2 regions of the Clostridium sp. DMHC 10 genome follow, and region 2 is predicted to be linked to the other one. Evidence: riboswitches for the same ligand, from Rfam matches in the RefSeq annotation. Region 2 holds a riboswitch; the other holds the start of a gene.
The links. Region 2 has a riboswitch for FMN ahead of AGR56_RS11055 (ECF transporter S component). Riboswitches for the same ligand answer to the same signal wherever they lie in the genome.
Positions count from the first base shown of each region.

Region 1 (6,778 bases), 360 kb from region 2:
CTAATCACAATGCTGAGCTAATGAATTTATTTGCATTGTACAATATGAGAATGAATGGAATAGAAGTTGTTGGGGAGATTGAAAAGTAATTTTTATTTTAATAGGGTTTTGATAAAGAAGCTTACAGCAAGTTTAACTGTAAGCTCTTTTCTATTTTTTTACTAAGTTCTTTTCTTAAAGGATGTACCGCACTTCTTGCAAGTTATAACTATTTTTCCTTGTTTTTTTGGAACTCTTAATTTTTGTGAACAATTTGGACATTTAAATATTTTATATTGACTTGAGTGTCCTATGCCTGGCTTGAAATTGTGAAATTTGTTTTGCAAACCATTTAAAAAATTTTCAAATCCTTTAAGTTCTCTTTGACGACTGTAGATATTTTTAGAAATACTTCTTATTGTGCTGAAAATTATTAGTGCAAAGCCTATGACCGCTGTGTATTTGGTGAATAAAAGAATAGCACCAATGGCATATAAATATTTTGAGAATTTATCTACTCCGTAAGAACCTCTAAAATAATCCCTTAATTTATTCAAAATAACGTCACCCCACTATTATAAATAAAGAACTTGAAAGGTTAAGATTAGCACTACCAAGTTCATACTGATAAACTGAAAGTTGACTCAGAGTACAGATGACAGAGTACAGTGAAGGTGGATTTACCTTTCGTTTCTCTCAGGTAAATCTTAGAACTTGATAGTGTCAGCTGCGCTGAGCACTATACTTTATGCCATGCGTAAGCATTAAACTTAAGATTTTTCGAAGCGATAGCGGAGAAAAATCATCCTTCACTGTACTCTGTACTCCGTACTCTGTGCTCTTAGATAAATACCAGTTTCACAGGATAAAACTGGTATTAGTCATTTCAAACTTTTATGTTGTCTACTTATAAAATATCACATGTATTTTTATTATTCAATGTACATTTTGTTAACGTATTAATAAATGTTTATATATATTAAAGTTACAAAATAGTTACAATAAATAGATAAGAAATAAGTTTGAAAATAAAGTGTGATATAATTACATTGAATTTATGTAATTTTTTTGAAGAAAAATGATTTTTTTATTGCTAGTTAGAGGTGAAATATGGGAAAAAAAGTATTGATAGTTGAAGATGAAGCATCCATAAGAGGATTTATTAAAATAAACTTTAAGAGAAACAATTTTATTGTTATTGAGGCGGAATCAGGAGAAGAAGGAATTGAAAAAGCTACCATTGATAAGCCAGATATTGTAATATTGGATGTTATGCTTCCAGGAATGGATGGTTTTAAAACTTGTGAAATTCTTAGAAAAAAGTTTTGCGATATTGGAATAATAATACTTACCGCAAGAAGTCAGGATATGGACAAAATCATGGGACTTGAATTTGGGGCGGACGATTATATGGTAAAGCCTTTTAATCCACTTGAACTTATAGCAAGGGTAAATGCTATCCTGAGGCGTATGGATAATGAGACTAAAAATAATGATAACATTTTAGTTTCAGGTGTTTTTAAAGTTGATAATTTAGCTAGAAAAGTATATAAGAGTGACAAGGAGCTGGATTTAACACCAAAGGAATATTCACTTGTAAAAATATTTATAGAGAATTCTGGAAAAGCCTTAAGTCGTGCTGAACTTTTGGATCAAGTTTGGGGATACAGCTATCTTGGAGATACAAAAATAGTTGATGTTAATATAAGAAGGCTTAGAGAGAAAATAGAAGACGATTCATCTAACCCTAAATATATTGAGACAGTTTGGGGAATAGGATATAGATGGAGAAAGGAGAGTCAAGCTTGAAGGGCATAAGAGCTAGACTACTTGGAAGTTATCTTTTTTTAATAACCGTAACTGTAGTAAGCTTTGAACTTTTCTTTATTGTTGCTGTGGATAAGTATTACTATAATAATATTGAAAATCTTCTTCTAAACCAAATAAAAGTTTCAGCTAATTTTTACGATATGTACTTGTCTACAAATACACTTAAAGAAAATGTTCAAAATAATGCAGATGTATTTTGGAATAATACACATGCAGAAGTGCAAATAATAGACAAATCTGGCAATATGCTTATGGATTCTATTGGGAATTTTACAGAAGAGAAGGTGAAAAGCAAGGATATAAAAAAGGCACTGCAGGGTGAAGCCGGAAAAGTTATAGAGAGAGACGAAAACTCTAAGGAGAAGATACTTTGCATATCCTATCCACTAAAGTCAAAAGGAAAAATAGAAGGAGTACTAAGATTTATAACATCTGTACAAGATGTTGATATGACCATAATAAAGATAAGCTTTATTCTTATATTAATAGGCATTTGTATAATTGCAATTGGCGGAATATCAAGCATGTTTTTATCTAATTCTATAGTAAAACCTCTAAGAGAAATTACAGAAATGGCTAAGAAGATTTCCTCTGGAAACTTTAATGAGAGAATAGTAAAAAAGAGGGATGATGAGATAGGCGAATTGTCTGATACTATTAATGTTATGGCTGACGAAATATTAAAAAATGATAATTTAAAAAATGAGTTTATGGCATCTATGTCACATGAGCTTAGGACCCCATTAACATCCATAAAAGGATGGGCATCAACAATACGTACTGGAAATTTAGAGGATAAAGAAGAGATGATTTCTGGACTCAATATAATAGAAACTGAAAGTGATAGATTATCAAAGCTTGTAGAAGAACTTCTTGATTTTTCAAAATTTATTTCAGGAAAAATAGTTCTAAAAAGAAATAATGTTAATATTGTAAATACAATTTTATATATACAGAAGCAAATGTCGCTTAAAGCGTTAAGAAACAATATTAAATTTATGGTAACAATGGATGATAACATTCCTATTGTACTTGTAGATGAAAACAGAATAAAGCAACTTTTAATAAATATCCTTGATAATGCATTTAAATTTACAGAAGAAAATGGTACAGTTGAGCTTAAAGCTAAAACTAAAGACGATAACTTAATAATAATTGTAAAAGATTCTGGAATTGGTATACCGGAAAGCGATTTGCCAAGAGTTACAGAAAAGTTTTTTAAGGGGAAAAGTAGTAAATCAAGTAATGGCATAGGCTTATCTATTTGTAAGGAAATAGTAGAACTTCATAGTGGTAAACTTGAAATTAATAGTAAGCTTGGAAAGGGAACCGAGGTGCGTATAATACTACCTATATTATAGAAAAAGGTGATAATTTGAAAAAAATTAATACTATAATTTTCGTTTTTGTAATCGTAACAGCTTTTTTGCTTTACAAAAATATGAATTTGTATTTTAATGTTAGAATTGCACCTACTAAAACTTCAAGGGTTCCATTATATGGTGAGTGGACAGTTTCTAAGTTTGTGAAAGCAGGGCAAACAAATTTAACAGATGAAAAAATTAAAAGTATTATAGGTAAAAAAGCTATTTTTAGTAATTTTGAAGCAAGATTTAATAATGACATTTGTAAAAAACCCAACTATAAGATAAAAGTAGTTGACACTGAAAATTATTTTGAATCTAATTTTAAAATAAAACCTTCTCAACTTGGAATAGATGAGAAGGAGGTAAAGGTTGTAACTATTTCCTCTAGAAATTCATTTTATGATGAATATATACAAGTTAGTGATAACCTTATATTGAAGAATTATGAAGGCGTGTTTTTTTCTTAAAGAAAAAAATGGAACAATAAAAATTAATAAAAATAGGTCCAAAGGACCTGATGAAAATAAACTTACAGATGGCGATAGAAAGAAAAAAGTCATGGCACAAAATGGTGTGCTTATAGGATTAAGATATAGTACTGATTATGGCTATCAATATAAGACAATTTGGATAAATAGTAATGATAAAAATCAATTTGGCATAAAGGAAATGAATAATTTAATTGTTCCAAGAAAAAATGGTTTTATGATGGTTGGAGTTGATAAGATAAATGAAAATGGAGTATATGTTAGGGATCAAATTTGGACAGGAACACTTAATACTGCTGCAAATAGTATAGTTAAAAATGTAAGTTCTGCTAAACAGGATAATACTATTGATTATAAAATAAACTTTGTTGGAAATGAGTATATATCTCTTGAGAATAGTGAATTAAAAACAAACAGTTATGGCAAATATGTATCAAAAACTTATCTTTCTGTATTGCCATTGGATAACATTTATGGCAATAGTGTTGCATTTTCAAAAATAATAGGAAATAACAATAATGATTTACTAAGTAGAAATGCAGAGGAATACCTTGTAAAGACAGGTAAATCTGATTATAAGTTAGATAAAGATGAACTTGAGACCAATTGGGGAATTGTAAGATCTAAAGGAAAATGGATAATAAGAGGAAGAATTGCAAATGAAGATTTTAATGTAAATATAGAGGTGCCTAAAATATTGACTACTTATGATCGTTTATTTATTCCTTTTAAAACCATTCAATACAAGTTTCCGGACGTTTTAGATGCGTATACATCTTTAAATAATAATTTTATGATTACAATAACGGACAATAAGCTAAATATAGTAAGTATTGAAAATAATTCAATAGAAAAAATAGAGAAAACTATAGCTATTGATGAAAATGCTCAGGTAGTTATGTCCCAATGGGCAACTGGCTCATACGTTGATAAGTGGGATAAGACTTTTCAGAATATAAAGTAGAGAGTAATATTATTGACATAATTAAATTACAATGGTAAACTAAAAATAATTAAATAGAGATTATCCTTCGGGGTTGGGTGAAATTCCCGATCGGCGGTAAAGCCGCAAGCCATTTGGCAGATCCGGTTAAATTCCGGGGCCGACAGTTAAAGTCTGGATGAAAGAAGGAAAGAAAGTATGTGTTTTTGATGCATATTTTTTGGTATTCAAGTCCCTGAAAGATAATTTTAGGGACTTTTTTGTGCGCACAATTTTTAGTCCTACTTTAGTAAAAGTATATTTAAGGTTTAATAAGTATTGGTAGGTGATTTAAAATTAACGATTTTTTTATGAAAAGAGCTCTTGAACTTGCGGCAAGGGGGAGAGGGCGTGTAAATCCAAATCCAATGGTTGGGGCAGTTATAGTAAAGGATGGAGAAATAGTTGGAGAAGGATATCATGAATATTTTGGAGGAAATCATGCGGAAATTAATGCATTAAATATAGCAGGAAAAAAAGCAATTGGTGCAGATATATATGTTACTTTAGAACCTTGTTCGCATTTTGGAAAAACACCTCCATGTGCTTTGGCATTAGTTAAGGCAGGAATAAAGAGAGTAATAATTGCTATGAGGGATCCTAATCCGCTTGTTAGTGGAAAAGGAATTGAAATACTTAAACAAAATGGAATAGAGGTTTTAAATGGGGTACTTCAGAAAGAAGCTTTAAAATTAAATGAGGTATTTGTTAAATATATAACTACGAAAAAACCTTACGTTATTATGAAAACAGCTTCAACCTTAGATGGAAAGATATCAACTGTAACTGGACAATCAAAGTGGATAAGTTCAGGAGCTTCTAGAAAATATGTGCATTATTTAAGGAATAATATTATGGGAATAATGGTTGGGATAGGAACTATTATTGCAGATGATCCACTGCTTACAACAAGATTAGAAGGGGAAGTTTGCAAAAGTCCAACTGCTATAATTGTAGATTCAAAGCTTAGAATACCCTTGAACTCTAAAATATTAGATACTTTAAAATATAGAAAGATTATTATTGCAGTAACAGAAAAAGCAGATAAAGTTAAGCTGAAGCAGCTAAAAGATATAGGAGTTTTAATAATTGAAACACCAACAAAAAATAAAATGGTTGATTTGAATTATCTTATGATGAAGCTTGGAGAGCTTAATATAGATAGTATTTTGCTTGAAGGTGGAAGTACTTTGAATTTTTCTTGTATTAAGGAAAAAATTGTAGATAAAGTTATGTGTTTTATATCGCCTATACTGCTTGGTGGTGAAGAAGCTAAAACAACCATTGGTGGTGCTGGAATAGAATGCTTAAGTAAAGCTATAAAAGTTTCAAATATAAAACTAAAAAATATAGAACAGGATATTTTAGTAGAAGGGTATATAAAAGGAGTGTGAGCAGTTGTTTACAGGTTTAATAGAAGAAGTTGGAGAAATTAATACAATTAGAGAATCGGCTTCTTCAATAAAATTAGGAATTAAGGCTGCAAAGATAATGAAAAATATAAGCATTGGAGATAGTGTTGCTGTAAATGGCGTATGTCTTACTGTTACATCTATAGAAAAAGGTGAATTTGATGTTATGCCAGAAACAAAGCGGATTACAAGCTTAAAAAATTTAAAAATAGGAAGCAGGGTTAATCTTGAGAGAGCATTAGCACTGGGAGATAGATTTGGTGGTCACATAGTAAGTGGACATGTAGATGGAGTGGGAATTGTTGACAAAGTTAGAAAGGATGATATAGCAATTGAGTTTGTAATAAAAGTGGATACTGAACTTGCAAGTAAGTTAATTTACAAAGGGTCAGTAGCTGTGGACGGTGTAAGTTTGACTTGTGGAGAAGTTGGAACAAGTTGTTTTAAATTTTATTTAATACCACATACTCAGGAAAAAACTACTTTGACATGGATAAGAGAAGGCAATCTTGTAAATATTGAGTGTGACATTGTAGGTAAGTATATTCAAAATTTTATAAATATACAGAATGTTCGTAAAAAAACGTGGTATTACAGAAGAATTTTTAACAGAAAATGGATTTGCTTAGGAGGGGTAGTAGTGGAAGATAAGTTTAATACGATTGAGGAAGCTATAGAAGATATAAAATTAGGAAAAATGATTATAGTTGTTGATGATGA
Region 1 covers NZ_LGVB01000015.1:2,226,238-2,233,015, forward strand. The annotation lists gene AGR56_RS12785 (hypothetical protein) at 162-536, opposite strand; gene AGR56_RS12790 (response regulator transcription factor) at 1,090-1,788, shown strand; gene AGR56_RS12795 (HAMP domain-containing sensor histidine kinase) at 1,764-3,170, shown strand; gene AGR56_RS12800 (hypothetical protein) at 3,185-3,643, shown strand; gene AGR56_RS12805 (hypothetical protein) at 3,621-4,628, shown strand; FMN riboswitch at 4,688-4,801, shown strand; gene ribD (bifunctional diaminohydroxyphosphoribosylaminopyrimidine deaminase/5-amino-6-(5-phosphoribosylamino)uracil reductase RibD) at 4,958-6,040, shown strand; partial or broken gene AGR56_RS19625 (riboflavin synthase) at 6,045-6,617, shown strand; partial or broken gene AGR56_RS12815 (bifunctional 3,4-dihydroxy-2-butanone-4-phosphate synthase/GTP cyclohydrolase II) at 6,699-6,778, shown strand, end outside.
Region 1: linked by a shared signal. The riboswitch ahead of ribD (bifunctional diaminohydroxyphosphoribosylaminopyrimidine deaminase/5-amino-6-(5-phosphoribosylamino)uracil reductase RibD) and the one ahead of AGR56_RS11055 (ECF transporter S component) in region 2 are both predicted to bind FMN.

Region 2 (6,778 bases):
TATATAATTTATTCATAAAATCGCGTTAAATAGTAAGCTGTTATTCCTTATTTATCAATTATCTTCTTCATAGCAACTTCATTATTTTTCATCATATCTAACAAATTCCCATTTTCATAGTAAATATTAAACTTTAAAGTTTTCATTGAATACTTCTTTATAAGCTCACTATTGTCATTTAAATCTTTATCATCATCATAAATAAAACACATCTTAGTTTCATCGCTTATTTTATCCTTTATATCCTGAACCGGAGCTCCCTTAACTTGTGTTTTAACTTTAACATTTTTCAAGTTATTATAACTGAAAAAATAATCAAATTTGTATTGTGTAGTAACAAAAGTATAATCATCAAGATTTTTGAGTAAAGTTTCAAATTCCTTCTTCATATCCTTTACATCTTTTACACATTCTTTAAAATTTTTTTCATAAAAATCTCTACTTTTTGGGTCCTTCTCCTCAAGTGCATTCTTTACATTTAAAATAATTATATTATAATTATCAAAATTCCCCCAATAATAAGGTTTTTATTTATGTCTTCACCGCTTTTTTTCTCATCTTTATCAAGTGAGTTTATTTTAGCTCCCCTTGAAACATCTATTGCTCCAACCTTATTTTTATCTAGTTTATTTTGAAAACTTGATACCCACGGTTCAAAATCAGCTGATGTATACATAAATAAATCATATTTGCTTACATTATTCAAACTGTCTTCTGTAAACTTAAATTGTTTTATAGTATTATCATCTTTAAACATAAACTGAACATTATCCTTATCGCCAGTTATACTTTTAACTATGTTATAAAGATATTTGTTTGTAACCATTATATCAAGACTTACACCTTGACTTTTACTATTTTTTTCTTTTGGTACATTCACATTGGTTTTAGAATTATTTTTACAACCAGAAAATGACACTATAATTATAAAAACCATAATATAATATAGAAATTTTTTCATAATATTCACCTCAAATAAAAATCAACAAAAAAGTAAAAAGACTTTACATCCTATTATACTTTAATATTATATCAATAACATTATATTATATATACATATCCAACTCAACATTAAAACATTATCTGTTATCCTATTTTAATATATTAATATAAGATATTTTAGCAAAATTTTAATACTATTTTCTTTTTAAGTATATTTTGTCGTTTTATAATTATTTTAAATATGATAGAATATTATAGTAGAATTACTTTACGGAGGAAAATTATGAGTATATGTTTTGAAAAAATCATAAGAGCAATATCTTTAGCTTTAGATCTTTCTCAAATAAGCTCTATTGAGAATTCAACGGTAATTGAGGAGATTTCAAACATACCTTTAGCTAACCATAAATTTTTGAATCATTCAAAACGTACAACCTACATAGCATTAAAGGTAGGTAAAAGACTTAGTTTACCTGAAGAGTCCATTAAAAATTTATACATAGCTTCTTTACTGCATGATATAGGAGCAGCTAACTCTTTAAACAAAAGTCATACCTCATCTGCTTTTATTAAGGAACATTGTATAATTGGAGAATCCATCATAAAAAATCTTCCTATTTATAGCGATATATCCAAAATAATACTATACCATCACGAAAATTTTAATGGCAGCGGGCCCTTACACCTAAAGGACAAAAGCATTCCAATTGAAAGTAGAATAATACATATGGCTGACTTATTAGAACTGCTTTATAGAGATAATATTCCTGCATATAAGCAGCGTTCTAAAATTATATCCTGGGTTTCAGAAAATACAAATACAATCTTTGACAGTAATGTTGTAAAAGCTTTTTTATCAATAACTCAAAATGATATTTTCTGGTTTGATTTAGAAAATATAGGTTTTATGGACTTTATACTTGATAACATCTCTCCCCAGATTGACACTAATATAGATTTAGATCAATTTGAAAAGATTGCTTACATTCTTTCAAATATAATAGATAATAAAAGTAAATTTACAGCAGAACATTCTAGAGGGATTTCAAAGTTATCTTATACTGTATCAAAATATGTTGGATATCCTGAAGAAAAATGTGTAAAAATGAGAATAGCTGGTCTTCTTCATGATATAGGTAAGCTTGCAATCCCAACCTCAATACTAGACAAAAATGCTTCACTTACAGATGATGAATTTTCTATCATAAAATCTCATGTATATTACACAAAAATCATTCTTGAGAGAATAGATGGAATTGATGATATAATCTACTGGGCATCTTCTCATCATGAAAAACTTAATGGAAAAGGATATCCTATGGGCTTAACTGCAAAAAAAATATCTGAAGAGTGTAGAATTTTAGGAGTATGTGATATATATCAAGCGCTTATCGAAAATAGACCTTATAGAAAAGGCTTATCAGAAACCCAAGCTTTTAAAATACTTAATGAAATGGCAAATGATGGTTTTATATGTCCTATAGCTGTAGAACAATTAAAAAATGCTTTAGATAGTTAAGGTAGTAGTTTATATTACCTTTTCTTTTTTTAAGATTTGATATAAAATACTTTTAAGAGGTGATAACATGACTTTTGTTATTGATAGTGTTGATAAAACTTTACATTTGGGTGAAAAGCTTGGTGAGCTTTTAAATCAAGGTGACATAGTATGCCTGGATGGTGATCTTGGAGCCGGTAAGACTCATTTTACAAAAGGAATTGCCAAAGGACTCAAAATAGATGATTACATAACTAGCCCAACCTTTAACATTGTAAACGAGTATCAAGGAAGACTTAAATTATATCATTTTGATGTTTATAGAGTTAATGATCCAGATGAAATTTATGCTATAGGATTTGATGAATACATATTTAGTGACGCTGTAAGTGTAATTGAATGGTCAAATTATATTGAAGATTTAATTCCAGAGGAACGAATAAATATTACAATAACGAAATTGCCAAATAAAGGTGAAAATTATAGACAAATAGTAATAAATTATATTGGAAATAGATATGATTATGTAAAGGAGATTAAATTATGAAACTACTAGCAATTGACTCAGCTACCGAAGCAGCTTCATGCGCCGTAATGGATGATAATAAGCTTTTAGGTGAAATTACTTTTAATTATAAAAAACAACATTCGGTAATAATTATGAACATTATAGATTATCTTCTGAAAAATTTAAAAATATCCATAGATGATTTAGACGGTTTTGTTGTTTCAAAAGGTCCTGGCTCTTTTACTGGACTTAGAATAGGCATGGCTGTAGTAAAGGGACTTAGTGAAGGTTCTAAAAAACCTTTTGTAAGCATATCTTCTCTTGATACCATGGCCTATAGCCTTGCTTACACTAGCGGCATAATATGTCCTATAATAGATGCTTTAAGAAATAATGTATACACTGCAATATATAAATTTGAAAATACTAATTTTAATAAAATTTCCGATTATATGGCTATTTCAGTAGATGATCTAATTAAAGTCCTAAAGGATTATAATTTACCTGTAACCTTTATAGGTGATGCTGTACCAAAATTCAAAGAAACCTTTGAAGCTGAGCTTAATAAAGTTAACTTTGCCCCTGGTCATTTAAACCTCGTAAAAGCCTCTGGCTTATGTGAACTAGGAATGAATTTAATGCGGGAAGGAAAATTTGATAACCCTCTTTCCTCCGCCCCAATTTACTTAAGAAAATCACAGGCAGAAAGAGAATATGAGAGTAGAACTGGAAGGAGTATAGATGAATAATTTAGTTATTTGTGATTTTGAGAAAAAATATTTAAGAGAAATTCTATCCATTGAAAACTTAAGCTTTTCTGTGCCATGGACTAAAGATTCAATGGAAAAAGAACTTACAAACAAATTTGCACAATATGTTGTTGTCAAACTGGATAACCTAGTGATAGGTTATGGAGGTATGTGGCTTATACTTGATGAAGGTCATATAACTAATATAGCTGTACACCCAGAATTCCGAGGAATAGGAGCTGGCAAAAAAATCATAGAGGGTCTTATTAACATATGTAAAGAAAAAAGCATAAATTCACTAACCCTTGAAGTTAGAGCTTCAAATTATGTAGCTAAAAACTTATATAGAAAGTATGGATTTATAGAAGAAGGAATTCGTAAAAATTACTATAATGACAACAATGAAGATGCGATTATAATGTGGAAGCATAATATACAAAAAAGTTCCCTATGAAGGAACTTTTTTATTACTTTGACGCTCTATTATAAGCCGAAACATTTTCTTCTATCTCTTTGTGAACTACTGGTGAAATCTTCTTATATACAGCCATAGTTACAGCTGAAATAACTGCACCTTTTATCACATTAAATGGAACTATTGCAAATATTATAAAACTTTTAAGATCAGTTACATAAGGATTAACTACATGCGTTGCTGCTACTACTGCCTTTATAGGAAAATGAAGTGCTGTTTCATACATTGGCAAAAGTACAAAATAGTTCAAAAGGCAGCCTGCTATGGACATTGCAACTACACCAATAACCAATCCGATAACAGCATTTATTTTTGTTTTCTTATGCTTATAAATTAAACTTGAAGTTAAAACCATAGAAGATCCTATTAAGAAGTTAGCAATTTCTCCTACCCCTGCTGTCCCTGTTTTGGATAATGCAAGCAAGTTTTTTACAAGTTCTATTGCAATTCCTGCAACTGGCCCCATTGCAAATCCACCTACAACTGCTGTAAGATCACTAAAGTCTATCTTCAAAAAGCTCGGAAAAATTGGTATAGGAAATTCAATAAGCATAATTATAAAGCCAATTACACCTAAAAGTGATATTTTAATAAGTTTACTAAGTTTTGAATTTTTCATTTTATATGCCTCCTATTATTTGTTTGATATCTCCAGAAGTGGCATAATAAAAGCCCCAACTAAAAAGTCAGGGCACATTAAAAACACTATTATTTCTTCTTTTATCCAGACTTTACTGTCGGCCTCGGAGTTTCACCGAATCATGCCATAAAAGGCTCGCGGCTATACCGCCGGTAGGGAAATTAACCCTGCCCTGAAGAATATCAATATTATATTATCTTTATTATAGTTCATTTTAAAAATTTAATCAAGCTATTTTTTCATGCTTAAGGATATCCTATTTCTCTTTTCATCTACCTCAAGAATTCTAACTTCAACTATGTCTCCAACTTTAACAACATCAAGTGGATGTTTTACAAATCTATCAGAAAGCTGACTTATATGCACAAGCCCATCTTGATGAACACCTATATCAACAAATGCACCAAAATCAGCAACATTTCTTACCGTTCCTGTTAATACCATACCAGGTTTTAATTGCTTTATATCAACAATTCCTGTTTTAAGTATTGGTTTTGGCATTTCTTCTCTTGGGTCTCTTCCTGGCTTTTTTACTTCTTTAATAATATCCGAAAGGGTTGGAACTCCAACTTTAAGTTCTTCAGCCAATTTATCTATTCCAACAAGCTTTATCATAGAATCCATATTAGCTAGATTACCATTTTTTATATCACTTTCTTCATAACCAAGCTTACTTAAAAGACCCTTGGCTGCATCATAAGATTCCGGATGAACTGAAGTATTATCAAGTAACTCTTCACTTTCTGGTACTCTTAAGAATCCTGCACATTGTTCAAAAGCCTTTGGTCCAAGTCGCTTTACCTTTAAAAGTTCTTTTCTATTTTTGAATTTACCATTTTCTTCTCTATATTCAACTATATTTTTTGCTATATTAGCATTTATTCCAGATACATAAGATAAAAGAGAGGGAGTTGCAATATTAAGGTCAACTCCAACATTATTAACACAATCCTCAACCACACCTTTTAATGAATCTTCCAACTTTTTAGGTGCAACATCATGCTGGTATTGACCTACTCCTATAGATTTTGGATCAATTTTAACAAGCTCTGCAAGTGGATCTTGAAGTCTTCTTCCTATGGATATTGCCCCTCTTAAGGATACATTTATATCCGGGTATTCCTTTGTTCCAAGTTCAGAGGCTGAATAAACTGATGCCCCTGCTTCAGATACGATTACATAATAAAGTTCAATTCCCTTTTCCTCTTTTACTTCTCTTATGAGTCTTGCTATAATCTCTTCTGATTCTCTGCTAGCAGTCCCATTTCCAAGTGATACCATTCCAACGTCATACTTATAAACTAATTCCTTTAATGTCTTTATAGAACCTTCTACATCATTTTGAGGTGCAGTAGCATAAACTGTTGCAGTATCCAAAAGCTTGCCTGTTTCATCAAGTACTGCTATCTTACATCCAGTTCTAAATCCAGGGTCATATCCTAAAACTGCTTTTCCTTTAATAGGAGCTTGCATTAGTAGTGCTTTTAAATTAGCTTTAAATATTTCTATAGCTGAATTTTCTCCTTTTTCTGTAAGATCAGCTCTTATTTCTCTTTCTATAGATGGATATATTAATCTCTTTAATGAATCTGCTACGCTTTCTTCTATGTATTTATCTGTAATTTCATTTCCTTTTAGACAGTTTAAATTTAAATATTCAATTATCTTTTCATCCTCACAAGTTATTTTAACTGAAAGTATTTTATCCTTTTCTCCTCTATTTATAGCAAGTATTCTGTGAGGAGGTATTTTACTTACTGCTTCTTTAAAATCATAGTACATTTCATAAGGTGTTGATTCCTCACTGCTTCCCTTGGTTTCAACAATCCCATTTTTGAAAACATACTTTCTAATCCACTTTCTGTATTCAGCTTCATCAGATATACTTTCACTTATTATATCCTGTGCTCCTTTTAAGGCTTCTTCCACAGATTTAACCTGTTTCTCTTCACTTATAAAACCTTTC
Region 2 covers NZ_LGVB01000015.1:1,867,901-1,874,678, reverse strand. The annotation lists gene AGR56_RS22800 (zinc ABC transporter substrate-binding protein) at 48-485, opposite strand; gene AGR56_RS22795 (zinc ABC transporter substrate-binding protein) at 488-961, opposite strand; gene AGR56_RS11075 (HD domain-containing phosphohydrolase) at 1,226-2,461, shown strand; gene tsaE (tRNA (adenosine(37)-N6)-threonylcarbamoyltransferase complex ATPase subunit type 1 TsaE) at 2,529-2,987, shown strand; gene tsaB (tRNA (adenosine(37)-N6)-threonylcarbamoyltransferase complex dimerization subunit type 1 TsaB) at 2,984-3,697, shown strand; gene rimI (ribosomal protein S18-alanine N-acetyltransferase) at 3,690-4,151, shown strand; gene AGR56_RS11055 (ECF transporter S component) at 4,165-4,791, opposite strand; FMN riboswitch at 4,881-4,996, opposite strand; gene AGR56_RS11050 (Tex family protein) at 5,044-6,778, opposite strand, start outside.